4 regions of the Rhizorhabdus sp. GW822-FHT03C02 genome follow, and region 2 is predicted to be linked to each of the others. Evidence: riboswitches for the same ligand, from Rfam matches in the RefSeq annotation. Region 2 holds a riboswitch; each other region holds the start of a gene.

Region 1 (3,741 bases), on a different contig from region 2:
TCGCGATCGACAAGACCACCCCGGCCTCGGCGACGGTGCGCGATGCCGCCGGCGCGATCGACGCCGAGGTCAACGACTATATCGACATGGCCGGGCAGATCCGCAGCGCGGCGCAGACCGATCCGGCGAAGGCGCGTGCGCTGCTGCCGCGCTTCATCGAGCGCTTCGAGGCGCTCGAGGGCAAGATGAGCGGCGTGTCCGACGCGATCGAGGCGCATGTCGAGATGGTGCGCGCGGCGTCGGTGCGCGCCTCCGACACCGCCGAGATCGCGATCATGACCGCGATGGGGCTGTCGCTGCTGATGGTCGCGCTGCTCGGCCTGTTGTGCCGCCGCCATGTCGTCGCGCCGCTGACGACGCTGGTCGCGGCGATCCGGCGGATGACCACGGGCGACTTCGACGTCCAGGTGCCGGCGACCGGCCGCCGCGACGAACTCGGCCAGCTCGCCTCGGCGACCCTCCAGTTCCGCGACCAGCTCGCCGCGGCGGGCCGCGCGACCAGCGAGCAGGCCGACATGCTGGTGTCGAGCGTCGGCGAGGCGCTGTCGCGGCTGGCGCAGGGCGACCTGGTGTCGCGGATCGACGCCGATCTGACCGGGCCGTTCGCGCGGCTCAAGACCGATTTCAACGGCGCGCTCGACGCGCTCCAGCTCACCATCACCGAGGTCACCGCCGCCGCGCGCGAGATCACCAACGGCGCCGGCGACATCAGCCAGGCCTCCGACGACCTGTCGCGCCGCACCGAGCAGCAGGCGGCTTCGCTCGAGGAGACCGCCGCCGCGCTCGACGAGATCAGCGGCACCGTGCGCCGCACCGCCGAGGATGCGCTGCGTGCCCGCGCCACCGTCGCCAAGGCGCGCAGCGAGGCCGAGCATTCGGGCGAGATCGTCGCCCGCGCGGTCGAAGCGATGGGCGGGATCGAACGGTCTTCGAACGAGATCTCGGAGATCATCGCGGTGATCGACGGCATCGCCTTCCAGACCAATCTGCTCGCGCTCAACGCCGGGGTCGAGGCGGCCCGCGCCGGGGATGCCGGCCGCGGCTTTGCTGTGGTCGCCTCGGAGGTGCGTGCGCTCGCCCAGCGCTCGGCCGACGCCGCCAAGGACGTCAAGGCGCGGGTGACCGCGAGCGGCCAGCAGGTCGGCGCCGGGGTCAGCCTGGTCGGCGAGACCGGCGACGCGCTGCGCCGGATCGTCACCCAGATCGTCGAGGCCAACCAGATCGTCGAGGCGATCGCCTCGGCCGCCGAGCAGCAGGCCTCGGGCCTCCAGCAGGTCAACGCCGCGGTCGGCGAGATGGACGGGGTCACCCAGCAGAATGCGGCGATGGTCGAGGAAGCCACCGCATCCGCGCGCGGCCTCGCCAGCGAGGCCGACGGATTGAACCGCCAGGTCGCCCGCTTCCGCATCAGCTCCGTGCAAGATCCTGATATCGCGCCACAATATCGCACCGCACCCGCTCACCGCCTCGCGGCCTGATTTTCCCGAAAATATGCCGAATTTCGCACCTGCCCCGATATCGCAGGCGCGACATGGACAAAGCCCGGCCGCCCGCTTATGCGCGCTGCAGATCGCGCCGGTGCCCCGCAAGGGGCTTCAATGGGAATGCGGTGCGGGGATTTCCCCAAATCCGCGGCTGTCCCTGCAACTGTAAGCGGCGAGTGCGATGCGCATCGCTCCCCTGACACGGGAGCAGCCACTGGCAGGTTGCTGGGAAGGCCGCGCATCATGCTTTGACCCGCGAGCCAGGAGACCTGCCGGCGCACCGGTCGCTCTTGCCTTGGTCCAGGGGATGGTCATGGCACGGTCCCTCTCCGTCTGAGCGACGAACCTGTGCGGCTGGGGCCGCATCGGTGCGCGCCGACGGGTCTCCACGCCCGCCCGTCGTCGTGCCCGACCGGCCTTCGCGCCGGCACGCCCCGCCGTCTTCGCCCGGGCGTCGATGGAGTTGCCGTGCCCCCTTCCCCGCGTCCTGCCGTCCGCGGCTGGTGCCCGACCGCCTGGCGGCCGATGCGCGCGGGCGACGGGCTGCTGGTGCGGGTGCGGCCGCGCCTCGCGCGGATCGACGCCGCCCAGCTGGCCGGGCTGTGCGACGCCGCGATCCGGTTCGGCAGCGGCCTGATCGACGCCACCAGCCGCGCCAACCTCCAGATCCGCGGCGTCGCCGAAGCCGGCTGGCCGGCGCTGGTCGAACGGCTGGTCGAACTCGGCCTGGTCGATCCCGACCCGGTTCGCGAGGCGCGCCGGGCGATCATGGTCGCCCCCGACTGGCAGCCCGGCGACGACAGCGCGGGCATCGCCGAGGCGCTCGCCGCGCGGCTCGACGAACTGCCCGACCTCCCCGCCAAGATCGGCTTCGCGATCGACGCCGGCCCCGCGCCGGTGCTGGCCCATGATCCCGCCGATTTCCGGATCGAGCGCGCAAGCGACGGCGGCCTGATCCTGCGCGCCGACGGCCGCGCGACCGGCCTGGCGGTCACCCGCGCCGACGCCGTCGATGCGCTGATCGCGCTCGCCCACTGGTTCGCCGCAAGCGGCACCGGGCGGATGGCGCGGCACCCCGCCCCTCTCGCCCCGTCGCTGACCGGATCGCAGTGCCCGGCGCCGCCACGCATCTGGGCCGGTCGCGGCATCAGCCTGCCGTTCGGCCGGATCGACGCGGCGAAGCCCGGCGTGACCGGCGCAATTCGGGTGACGCCCTGGCGGATCCTGATCGCCGAAGACGATGCCCCCCTGGTCGACCGCACCGATCCGTCGATGCGGGTCGACGCCTGCCCCGGCGCGCCGGCCTGCCCGCAGGCGACGGTCGAGACCCGGGCGCTCGCGACCCGGCTCGCGCCTTATGTCGCCGGGCGGCTGCATGTCTCTGGCTGCGCCAAGGGCTGCGCGCGATCCGCGCCCGCCGATGTCATGATCACCGGACGCGACGGCCGCTACGATCTCGCTTATGCCGCCCGCGCCGGCGATCCCGCCATTTTGTCCAGCCTGAGCGTCGGCGACATCGCCGCGCATTTCGGAGTGCCCGATGCCGCATGACTATCAGAAGGACGGCGCCGCGATCTACCGCCAGTCCTTCGCGACGATCCGCGCCGAAGCCGACCTCGCGCGCTTCGCCGGGGGCGAGGAGCGGGTCGCGGTGCGGATGATCCACGCCGCCGGTCTCGTCGAGCTCGCCGCGCACATCCGCTTCTCCCCCGACTTCGCGGCCGCCGCGAGCGACGCGCTGAAGGCGGGCGCGCCGATATTGTGCGACGCGCGGATGGTGAGCGAGGGCGTGACCCGCGCCCGGCTGCCCGCCGCCAATGCGGTGATCTGCACCCTTCACGATCCTGCTGTGCCCGAACTGGCGCGGACGATGGCGAACACCCGATCGGCCGCCGCGCTCGAACTGTGGCGGCCGCATCTCGCCGGCGCGCTGGTCGCGATCGGCAACGCCCCGACCGCTTTGTTCCATCTGCTCAACATGCTCGAGGACCCCGCCTGCCCCCGGCCGGCGGCGATCATCGGCTGCCCGGTCGGCTTCGTCGGCGCGCTCGAATCCAAGGCGGCTTTGTGGGCCGAGCAGCCGGTACCGTGCTGCATCGTCGAGGGCCGGATGGGCGGCAGCGCGATCAGCGTCGCGGCGATCAACGCGCTGGCGAGCCCGATCGAATGACGATCGGCACCGTCCATGGCGTCGGCCTGGGCCCGGGTGCGCAGGACCTGATGAGCGTGCGCGCCGACCGGCTGGTGCGCGGCGCGC
Region 2 (3,741 bases):
CGGCAACGACGCGGTCTCGACCACCGCGCTCGCTGCCGCCGGCGCGACCATCACCCTGTTCTCCACCGGGCGCGGCACCCCGCTCGGCAGCCCGGTGCCGACCCTCAAGATCGCCTCGAACAGCGCGCTCGCCGCCGCCAAGCCGAACTGGATCGACTTCGACGGCGGCGCCGCGCTGAGCGCGGGAATGGCCCCGACCGCCGAGGCGCTGCTCGACCTCGTCATCGCCACCGCCTCGGGCGCGCCCGCGCGCAACGAGACCAACGACGAGCGCGGCATCGCCATCTGGAAGCGCGGCGTCACCCTTTAAGATCTGTTGGCATTTCCGATCGCCGAGGCTATGCCGCCCCGCGAAGGCCGGAGAAATCCGGCCCTCATAGATCGCGCCGGTGCCTCGAAAGAGGCTTAAAATGGGAACGCGGTGAGGACGGCTTCGGCCGACCGAATCCGGGGCTGTCCCTGCAACTGTAAGCGGCGAGCGCGATGCACATCGGTCCCTCCCACGGAGGAAGGACCAGCCACTGGGCCGGACGCTAAGTCATGCGAGGCCTGGGAAGGCCGTGTATCAAGCGATGACCCGCGAGCCAGGAGACCTGCCGGCGTCTGGTCGCTCTTGCCTTGGTCCAGGGGATGGCCGCGGCACGGTGAACTCCGTCTGAGCGACGAACGAGCGGCGGGGGCCGCATCGGAGACGTGCGTCGGCCGCCCATGGCGCCCGGCCGATGCGCGGCGCCGACCGTTCGTGAACGGCACGTCCCCGTCCTGTCGCACAGGCGCCGGGGGACTTTGCATGTTTTCCTTGAACAGGACTTTCCACACAAGCCTGGTCGCGGCTCTGGCCACGGCTCCGACCATCGCCCATGCCGAAGAGGCCGTCGCCGATGCCGACGCGATCGTCGTCACCGGCGTCATCGATCCGTTGCGCCTGACCGAGAAGTCCGAAGGGGCCAGCCGGCTCGGCCTGACCGCGCTGCAGACGCCGGCCAGCGTCGAGACGATCGACGGCGACGCGATCCGGCTGCGCGGCGACCTCACCATCCAGGACGCCGCCGCCCGCGCGACCGGCATCGTCAACACTTCCGGCGTGTTCGGCTACGGCCTGTCGGCGCGCGGCTTCACTGGCCAGAATTCGGTGATGCAGCTCTATGACGGCATGCGGATGTACAACAACACGCTGACCTTCCCGGCCGATCCGTGGATGGCCGAGCGGGTCGAGATCCTGCGCGGGCCGGCCTCGGTGCTCTATGGCGAGGGCGCGATCGGCGGCGCGGTCAATGTCGTGCGCAAGCAGCCGACCGACACGCCCCAGGCCGGCGCGCGCTTCGGCCTCGCCTCGTTCGGCAGCTACACCATCGCCGGCGGCAGCGGCGGACCGCTCGGCGATAAGCTCGGCTACCGGGTCGATGCCAGCTACAAGAGTTCGGACGGCTGGATGCAGCGCGGCCATTCGAACGCGCTGTCGCTGTCGGGCGCGCTGCGCTTCAAGCCGGTCGACGATCTCGCCATCACTTTGTCGCACGACTTCAGCACCCAGCGCCCGCGCACCTGGTTCGGGGTGCCGCTGGTCGACGGCAAGCTCGACCGGTCGATCCGCAAGAACAACTACAACGTCACCGATGCCAGGCTGCGCTTCCGCGACAATTGGAGCCAGGCCAAGGTCGCGTGGACCCCCGCCGAGGATGTCACCATCCAGAGCGACGTCTATCATCTGTGGGCCAACAAATATTGGCACAATGCCGAGAACGTCACCTATGTGCCGGCCGCCGGCACCACCCCGGCGAAGGTCCGCCAGTCGAGCTTCCTCGAACTCTACCATATCCAGAAGCAGACCGGGAACCGCACTACGATCAGCCTCGGCCAGAGTATCGCGGGCATCGAGAATCACGCGGTGATCGGCTTCGACGTCAACCGGATCAGCTACAAGAATGTCAGCAATTCGGGGAACAACGCGACCCGGCTGGTCGACGTCTACAACCCGGTCGTCGGCGGCTTCATCGACCAGACCGGCGCGGCCGCGACCAAGCCGCGCTACACCAACGACATCCACCAATATTCGGTGTTCGGCGAGGATCGGCTGGTCCTCGATCCCAAATTCTCGCTGGTCGGCGGGCTGCGCTACGACCGGCCGAAGATCCGCAAGACCGACTATGTGAATGCCGCGAACAATTTCACCGGCATCCCCGACGCGGTGACCTGGCGGGTCGGCGCGGTCTACAACCCGGTCGAGACGCTGTCGCTCTACGGCCAATATGCGACCGCGGCCGATCCGGTCGGCGCGCTGGTGTCGACCAGCCTCGCCCAGAGCAGCTTCGACCTGTCGACCGGCCGCCAATATGAGGTCGGCATCAAGCATATCTTCTGGGGCAGCCGCGGCCAGTGGACCTTCGCCGCCTATGGCATCGTCAAGAAGAAGCTGCTGACCTCGGACCCGCTGATCCCGACGATCCAGGTCCAGGTCGGCCAGCAATCGTCGAAGGGGCTCGAGGCATCGCTGTTCATCGAACCGATCCGCCATCTCGGCATCACCGCCAACGGATCGATCCTCAAGGCGCGCTACGACGACTTCGCCGAATCGGTCGGCGGGGTGCGCTTCCAGCGCGCGGGCAACCGGCCGACCAACGTCGCCGCGAAGACCGCCAACCTGTTCCTGAGCTGGGAGTTCGCCGACGGCTGGGTCGCCGATGGCGGCCTGTCCTATGTCGGCAAGCGTTACCAGGACGCCGCCAATACCCGGCTGATCCCGTCCTACACCGTCACCGACATCGGCATTCGCTGGCAGTTCGTCGAGCAGGCGAGCCTCGGCGTGCGGGTGCGCAACCTGTTCGACGAGACCTATGTCCGGTCGACCTACGGCGCGACCCAATGGGTGCTCGGCGATCCCCGTGCGGTCGAGGCGTCGATCAATGTCGCGTTCTGACCGCGTGCCGTTCGCTCATATTGGGCGTCAGGCGAAGCGGTGGCTCTATCTGGGCCATCGCTGGTCGGGGATCATCCTGTGCCTGCTCTTCGCGATCTGGTTCGTGTCGGGGGTGGTGATGATGTACGTCCCCTTCCCGTCGTTCCGCGCGCCCGAGCGGATCGCGGGGGCGCCGCCGATCGACTGGACGCGGGTGCGGATCGCCCCCGACGCCGCGCTGCGATCGATCGGCGCGACGACCGCCTTCCCGTCGGAAATGCGGATCGAGACGACCGCGGACGAGCCGGTCTATCGCTTCACCACCGAGGACGGGCGCCGCGCGGTCTCGGCCGAGACCGGCCGCGAGGTCGGCCCGGTCACGGCCGGCCGCGCTGCGGCAATCGCCAGCGCCTTCGCCCATGCCCCCGTCGCCGCGGTCGCGCCGGTCGATCACGACCAATGGGTGGTGACCAAGGCCTATGCGAAGATCGCGCCCTTCTGGCGGGTGCGGATGGCCGATGGCGCCGCGACCGATATCTATGTCGCGCAGAAGACCGGCGAGATCGTCCAGAACACCACCGCGCACGAGCGCTTCTGGAACTGGCTCGGCGCGGTCCCGCACTGGATCTATTTCGAGATATTGCGGGTCCATCAGGAGCCCTGGCGGCAGACGGTTATCTGGACGTCGGGGATCGGCATCGTCGGCGCGATCGCCGGGGTGTGGATCGGCATCCTGCGGGTGCGGCTGGCAAAGCGCTACCGGTCGGGGTCGGTCAGCCCCTATCGCGGCTGGATGAAATGGCATCATGTCATCGGCCTGGTCGGCGGCATCTTCGTCATCACCT
Region 3 (3,741 bases), on a different contig from region 2:
GCCCCTTGCGATAGTCGATCCGCTCGACCAGCTCGGGGATCAGGAAATTGAGGTCGAGATAGCCCTGACCATGGCCATGGGTGCGCAGGTTGACCGGAACCCCGTCGACGAAGCCGGCGAAATCGGTGCCATGGTCGAGGTTGAAGCCGCGCAGGAAATATTGGTTGGCCTTGCCGGTGCCCGAATGCTGGGTGGCGATCACCCCGGGAACATTCTCGACCAGTTCGCCGACCCGGCTGAGCGGCTTGTCCTCGAAATCCTTATAGCCGATCACGCCCTGCGAGCCCGAGGTCGCGGTACCGATCTGCGGGAGCGCCCGGCCATAGACGATGATGTCGCCATCGGCCGGCCTGTCGGCCTCGGCGGTCGCGACCTGAGCCTCCACTGGCGAGATCGGACCGAACGTGGCCGCGAACATCAAGCCCGCGAGGTGCCGCATCCCGATTGGTCGATCTATCGCCACACATGCCCCCCGTATGAACAATTTATACTCATTGCTTACACTACGGCAACGCTTCTCCCATCCGCCAAATGACGTATGCTGCCGGTTCCTCCGAACTGCGACGGGACAGGATGCAACGGATCACGATATCGCTCAGCGATGCGCTCAACGCCGCGCTCGATGAGATCCGCCGCGACCGCGGCTATGAAACGCGTTCCGAAGCCGTGCGCGACCTGGTGCGCGACGGCATCGAGCGCTGGCGCGAGGAAAGCGCCCAGGGCGAATATTGCGTCGCCAATCTTTCCTATGTGTTCGACCGCCGCGTCCGCACGCTCGCGCAGCGTCTGGCCGAAATGCAGCACGCGCATCATGATCTGGTCGCCGCCAGCACGGCGGTACGACTCGACCATTTCCACACGATGGAAAGCGTGATGCTGAAGGGAGCGACGGTCGCCGTGCGATCGTTCGCCGATCAGGTGAGGGCCGAACGCGGGGTGCGATCGGGATCGGTCAATCTGCTGATGGTCGAAACCCATCATCATCATGACGGCACCGATCATGCCCATGACGGCGTGGCGCATCTGTCTCCGCTCAACTGAGGTACGATGGAAGCGCTTCGGTGACGCCGCCGGGGGGCGGCGCCACCAGGCGACGCGAACGCAACCTCCGCAGGCCACGACGGCAGCGCGGCCCACATCATGTGCTTAGCTCAACTGGCTTAACATCCGCTGACGATGATATCCGACCAATCGCTCCGGCAGTTCAGGCTTCGGGCCCGAACATATCGCTGTCATTCTTTCGCACCGGAACACCCGCGCCGAGCACGACACCTATGCCAGCGCCTGCGATCAGACCGAGACCGGCATCGCCAAGTATCGCTCCTAACAAAAGTCCGATGCCGGCACCGGCAATAAGTCCGAAAGATGCGTTTCTCATCATGACGGCCGCCTTCCGAATGCATGGTGCAGCCGCGTTTATGGCCTCGAACATCTGATTACCATGAATCGCGGTGGCCACCCAGCCCTTGCCCGCACATGGCAGCGCCCGGCCGAGGGCAATTCTATACCGGCTTGCGCCGCCGCATGATCTCGATTATCCGCCGACCCGCTCGTTGGTGGAGAAGCCTCCGCGAACGGGCGAAGATCGCGCCGGTGCCCCGAAAGGGGCTTAAAACGGGAATGCGGTGCGGATGGTTCGCCGTCCAAATCCGCAGCTGTCCCTGCAACTGTAAGCGGTGAGCGCGATGCATAGGTGCGGACGGGCATGACGCCCGAGCCGCCAGCCACTGGGCCGGACGCTAAGTCATGCGAGGCCTGGGAAGGCCATGCATCAAGCGATGACCCGTGAGCCAGGAGACCTGCCGGCGTCTGGTCGCTCTTGCCTTGGTCCAGGGGATGGCCGCGGCACGGTGAACTCCGTCTGAGCGACGAACGAGCGGCTGGGGCCGCATCGGAGACGTGCGTCGGCCGCCCATGGCGTCCGGTCGATGCAGGCCGCCGACCGTTCGAGAACGGCACGCCCCCGCCCGAAGTCGTGTGACGCCGACGGGGGTAATGGAATGAACAAGTCTCTGGTTTCGGCGCTGGCCCTGATGGCGGCGCCCGCTTTCGCACAAGGCAATCCCACCCAGCCGACCACCGACGACAGCGGCGACACGATCGTCGTGACTGCGTCGCGATCGGGTGACGCGGTGCCGGTCAGTCAGCTCGGCGGATCGATTACGGTGCTCGATGCCCAGGCACTCGACCAGCGCCAGACCCGCATCGTCTCCGACATATTGCGCGACGTCCCCGGCGTCGCGGTCAACCGCACCGGCGCGGTTGGCGGCCTGACCCAACTGCGCCTGCGCGGCAGCGAGGGCAATCATGTCCTCGTCCTGATCGACGGCATCAAGGCGTCGGATCCCTATTATGGCGAATATGATTTCGGTACGCTCATCGCCGACGACGCCGCCAGGATCGAGATATTGCGCGGCCAGCAATCGGCACTCTACGGCTCCGACGCGATCGGCGGCGTCATCCAATATATCACCCTGACCGGCGCCGAGGCGCCGGGCGTCAGCCTGCGCGCCGAAGGCGGATCGTTCGAGACCGGCAGCGCCGCGGCGCGGGTCGCCGGTGTCTCGGGCACCCTCGATTATGCGCTGTCGTCGTCTTATTATCACACCGGTGGAACGCCGACCGCGCGCTTCGGCACCCGCGATGTCGGATCGGACAGTGTCGGCGCCAGCGCCAAGCTGATCTGGACGCCGTCGGAGATCTTCAAGCTGACCGCGGTAGGCCGCTACAGCTATACCGACGCCGACACCAACAACAGCGAAAGCAATCCGGCGAGCCCGCTGTTCGGTTATACCGTCGACAGCCCCGGCACCTATTACAGGAACCGGGCCTTTTACGGGCTGGTCCGCGGCGAGCTTTCGTTGCTCGATGGGCGCTGGACGACCGCGCTCAGCGGCCAGATCGCCGACACAAGGCGCAAGGGCTATGACGCCGGCAGCTTCGACTATGGCGACAAGGGTCAGCGCTACAAGGGATCGCTCGAAAGCACGTTCCGCTTCGGCACCGACGGCATCAGGCACCGGCTGACTGCCGCCATCGACGTCGAGCGCGAACAGTTCCAGAATCTTACGCCTTTCTCCTTCGCCTTCCAGGGCAAGCGGCACACCGACAATGTCGGCATCGTCGGCGAATATAATGTCGTGGTGAACGACGCGCTGTCGCTCGGCGGTTCGGTGCGGCGCGACGAGAATGACCGCTTCGACGACGTCACCACCTGGCGGGGCGAGGCCAGCTACAAGTTCGATACCGGCACCCGCATCCGCGGCGCCTATGGCACCGGCGTCAAGAATCCGGGCTATTTCGAGCTTTATGGCTATTCGGACGGCCAATATATCGGCAACCCCAACCTCAAGCCCGAAAAGTCGAAGGGCTGGGAAGCCGGCATCGACCAGAGCTTCGCCGGCAACAAGGCGACGATCGGCGCGACCTGGTTCGACAGCAAGCTGACCGACGAGATCTACACCACCTATCCGGCACCGACCTTCGTCGCGACGCCGGGCAACCGCACGACCGACTCGAAGCAGCGCGGCCTCGAGGTCTTCGCCTCGGCGCGGCCGATCCAGCGGCTCCAGATCGATGCCGCGTTCACCTGGCTGCATGCGCGTGAGAATGGCGCGGTCGAGGTACGGCGGCCCGACTATATCGGCAGCCTCAATGTCACCATCTTCAGCAAGGACGAACGTTTCTCGGGAACCTTCACCGCGCGCTACAATGGGCGCCAGCAGGATGTCGCCTTCACCG
Region 4 (3,741 bases), on a different contig from region 2:
CCAATTTCAGGGTGCGGCAGGGCGGCTTCAACATGGCGACGATCAACCCGCTGCTCGCCTTCACCGCCCCGGCCGGCACCCCGTATAAATATATCGAATTCGATGCCGCCCCCGGCCAGGACGCCTCGTCGCAGTCGACGATCACCGAGGAACTCCAGATCCAGGGGACCGGGCTCGACGGCAAGCTCAACTATGTGGTCGGCGGCTATCTCGAATTCAGCCGCCCGCGCGGCAACAGTTCGGGCCGCACCGGCATCTTCCTCAACTGCACCAGCCCCGAAAATCTCGCCTGCTCGAACCCGCTGCAGATCGGCTCGATCTCCGAATCGCGGACCCGGATATCGTTCGACAATCATGGCGTGTTCAGCCAGGCGACCTATAATATCGACGAACGCTTCGCGGTGACCGCGGGCGTCCGCTACACGTTCGACAAGATCGTCGGCAGCACCACCAGCACCCGCGCCTCGCTCGATCCGACCGGGCGCAACCCGGCCTCGTTCCTCGACGCGGCGACCGGGGTGCGCATCACCCGCCAGTGCACCGACACCTTCCGCCATGGCAGCGGCTTCGTCCAGGATCCCGAATTCTGCCGGACCGCGCTGACCAACAAGTCGACCGCGCCGACCTGGCTGATCGACCTCGATTACAAGCCGAGCGGCGACCTGCTGTTCTACGGCAAATATGCGCGCGGCTATCGCCAGGGCGGGCTCAACTTCACCAATCCGGGGCTCGAGACCTGGAAGCCCGAACATCTCGACTCGTTCGAGATCGGCAGCAAGACCTCGTTCCGCGGAACGGTGAGCGGTTATCTCAACGTCGCCGCCTTCTACAACAATCTGCGCAACCAGCAGGTGTTCGGCGGACTGACCTCGGGTGTGCCCAGCGTCGCCGGCGGCGCCGCGATCATCAACGCCGGCAAGTCGCGCATCTGGGGCGTCGAGGTCGACGGATCGGTGACCCTGTTCGAAAGCCTGCGCTTCGACCTCGGCTATGCCCATCTCGACACCAAGGTGAAGGAGATCGACATCAGCGGCATCAGCCTGGCCGGCACCCCGTTCATCGCGATCGCGCCGACGGTGTCGCCGGGCAGCGAGTTCACCTTGTCGCCCCGGAACAAGGTGACGCTGACCGGCACCTATACGCTGCCGCTCGACGCGAGCTGGGGTCGCTTCTCGGTCGCCGGCACGATGACCTACACCTCGCGCCAGATCGCCAATGGCAGCGTCCCCGCCAATGTCGGGGTGCTGCCGTCGCGCACGCTGGTGAACCTCAACATCAACTGGGAGAAAGTCGGCGGAACCCCGATCGACGCCGCCTTCTTCGTCACCAACCTCACCAAGAAGGTCTATGCGGTCAACACCGGCGGCGGCTACAACTCGGCCGGCCTCGGCGACCTGTTGATCGGCGAACCCCGCATGTACGGCTTCCGCCTGCGCTACAGTTTCGGGCGGTGAAGAGTACCGACCGCCGCTGAACGCGACCGGCATCCCGCATGGCGCGCGGCCATGCGGGATGCCCTTCCCCATCATCGCCACAGCGACGCGAACGGGCTTGCGCATCGCCCGGCGGCTCCGTAACGACACCGCGTCCGTCGGCGGTTGAACCGCCAGGGCGGACGTCAGATCGCGCCGGTGCCCCGCGAGGGGCTTGAAAGGGAATGCGGTGCGGGAGGCTGGCCCTCCTCAATCCGCGGCTGTCCCTGCAACTGTAAGCGGAGAGCGAGACGCACATCGCTTCCTTCCCGAGGTGGAGGGAGGCAGCCACTGGGCCGGACGCTAAATCCTGCGAGGCCTGGGAAGGCCGTGCATCGAGCGACGACCCGCGAGCCAGGAGACCTGCCGGCGTCTGGTCGCTCTTGCCCTGGCCCAGGGGATGGCCGCGGCACGGTGAACTCCGTCTGAGCGACGAAGCCGAGGCGGGGGCCGCGTCGGTTCGTGCCGCGGGCGCTCGACGGCGTCCGCCCGCCGGCGCGCGCCGACCGTTGATCGACGGCACGCCCCTGCCCCATGTCGCTCGACGCCGGGGGAAATATGATGCGGAATATCGGATATGGACGACCGGCACAGTGGCTGGTCGCCGCGGCGGCACTGACCTGCTGGACGCATAGCGCGCTCGCCGCGGAGCGTGACGAAGCGACGGCTACGGCCACAGCGCCGGCAACCGGCGAAACCCAGCCGGGAAGCCAGGCCGAGAAGGAGATCGTCGTGTTCGGGCGCGGCGAGGCCAAGATCGGCCATGCCCATGCGGCGAGCGAAGGCACGGTCAGCGGCGCCGACCTGTTGGTGCGGCCGCTGCTGCGGGTCGCCGAACTGCTCGAGGCGGTCCCCGGCATGATCGCCGCCCAGCATTCGGGCAGCGGCAAGGCCAATCAATACTTCCTGCGCGGCTTCAACCTCGACCATGGATCGGACTTCACCACCTATATCGACGGGGTGCAGATGAACCTGCGCACCCATGGCCATGGCCAGGGCTATCTCGATCTCAACGGGCTGATCCCCGAGATCGTCGCGCGCGAGGATTTCCGCAAAGGCCCCTACCGCGCCGATGGCGGCGATTTCGCGCTGGCGGGCGCCGCCTATATGACCACGGTCGAGGGCTATGACCGGCCCTGGGCCTCGCTCGAGGCCGGCTCCTATGGCTGGCGCCGGGTCGCCGCCGGCGGCACGATCAAGGATATCGGCGGCGGCGCGCTGACCCTGGTCGCGCAGGCCAAGGCCTATGACGGGCCGTGGCAGGAGGCCGAGCATCTCCGCCATTATTCGGGCTTCGGCAAATATAGCGTGCCGACCGGCGCGGGCGAACTCGATCTGACGCTCCACGCCTATCGCGCGACCTGGCGCCCGACCGAGCAGATTCCCGAGCGGATCGTCGGATCGCCGGTCTGCAAGGACATCTTCTGCTCGCCCGATCCCTCGGCGCGCGGCGAGACCACCCGCTTCGTCGGCAATGTCGCGCTCGACGGCGCCAACGGCCGCGGCAATGTCTATGCGCAATATTATGACTGGTCGATGTATTCGAACCCGACCTACGCCAATCCCGACGGCAGCAGCGCCCAGATCCGCCAGTTCGACCGGCGCTGGGTGTTCGGCGCCACTGGCCAGCGCCACTGGGATCTCGCCCCCGGGTTGCAGGCGACGATCGGCACCGAGAACCGCTATGACGACATCGCCAATGTCGGGGTCTACCAGACCGCGCAGCGCGCCTTCGTCGACTCGCTCGGCGCCTTCCGGGTGCGCGAGCTGTCGGGCGCGCTCTATGCCGAGACGACCTGGACCCCGCTTGCCGGGCTGCGGCTGACCGGAGGCCTGCGCGGCGACTATTATCATTATGACGTCGCCGCCCGCGATGCGGCGGCCACCGCGCTCGGCGAGGGCAAGGGCCATGACGCGATCGTCTCGCCCAAGGCGTCGGTCGCCTATGCGGTGAGCCCGCAGGTCGAGCTTTACGGCAGCTGGGGGCGTGGCTTCCATTCGAACGACGTGCGCGGCGCGGTCAACGAACAGACCCCGGTGCCGGTGCTGGTCCGCGGCACCGGCCGCGAGCTCGGCGCGCGCTACCAGCATGGCGGGCTCAGCCTGACCGCGACCTGGTGGTGGCTGACGGTCGCCAGCGAACTGAAGTTCGTCGGCGATTCCAACGCGGTCGAGCCGTCGGGCGCGAGCAAGCGCCATGGCTATGAGCTGGTCGCCTTCTGGCGCCCCGCCAAATGGCTGGCGATCGACGGCAACTACACCGCGAGCC

The links. A riboswitch is a leader RNA that binds a small molecule or an ion and turns the genes downstream of it on or off. The one in region 2 is predicted to bind cobalamin.
Region 1: linked by a shared signal. The riboswitch ahead of AC1RM6_RS20560 (ferredoxin-like domain-containing protein) and the one ahead of AC1RM6_RS23575 (TonB-dependent receptor) in region 2 are both predicted to bind cobalamin.
Region 3: linked by a shared signal. The riboswitch ahead of AC1RM6_RS20350 (TonB-dependent receptor plug domain-containing protein) and the one ahead of AC1RM6_RS23575 (TonB-dependent receptor) in region 2 are both predicted to bind cobalamin.
Region 4: linked by a shared signal. The riboswitch ahead of AC1RM6_RS26285 (TonB-dependent receptor) and the one ahead of AC1RM6_RS23575 (TonB-dependent receptor) in region 2 are both predicted to bind cobalamin.

The regions. Positions count from the first base shown of each region.
Region 1 covers NZ_JBXANN010000009.1:35,737-39,477, reverse strand. Annotated here, with positions in the region: gene AC1RM6_RS20565 (methyl-accepting chemotaxis protein) at 1-1,478, shown strand, start outside; cobalamin riboswitch at 1,565-1,775, shown strand; gene AC1RM6_RS20560 (ferredoxin-like domain-containing protein) at 1,953-3,035, shown strand; gene AC1RM6_RS20555 (precorrin-8X methylmutase) at 3,025-3,654, shown strand; gene cobI (precorrin-2 C(20)-methyltransferase) at 3,651-3,741, shown strand, end outside.
Region 2 covers NZ_JBXANN010000011.1:215,055-218,795, reverse strand. Annotated here, with positions in the region: gene AC1RM6_RS23580 (UxaA family hydrolase) at 1-310, shown strand, start outside; cobalamin riboswitch at 371-615, shown strand; gene AC1RM6_RS23575 (TonB-dependent receptor) at 791-2,917, shown strand; gene AC1RM6_RS23570 (PepSY domain-containing protein) at 2,904-3,741, shown strand, end outside.
Region 3 covers NZ_JBXANN010000008.1:275,353-279,093, forward strand. Annotated here, with positions in the region: gene AC1RM6_RS20335 (TonB-dependent receptor) at 1-385, opposite strand, end outside; gene nikR (nickel-responsive transcriptional regulator NikR) at 574-1,041, shown strand; gene AC1RM6_RS20345 (hypothetical protein) at 1,205-1,459, opposite strand; cobalamin riboswitch at 1,575-1,821, shown strand; gene AC1RM6_RS20350 (TonB-dependent receptor plug domain-containing protein) at 2,001-3,741, shown strand, end outside.
Region 4 covers NZ_JBXANN010000014.1:135,986-139,726, forward strand. Annotated here, with positions in the region: gene AC1RM6_RS26280 (TonB-dependent receptor) at 1-1,454, shown strand, start outside; cobalamin riboswitch at 1,613-1,857, shown strand; gene AC1RM6_RS26285 (TonB-dependent receptor) at 2,034-3,741, shown strand, end outside.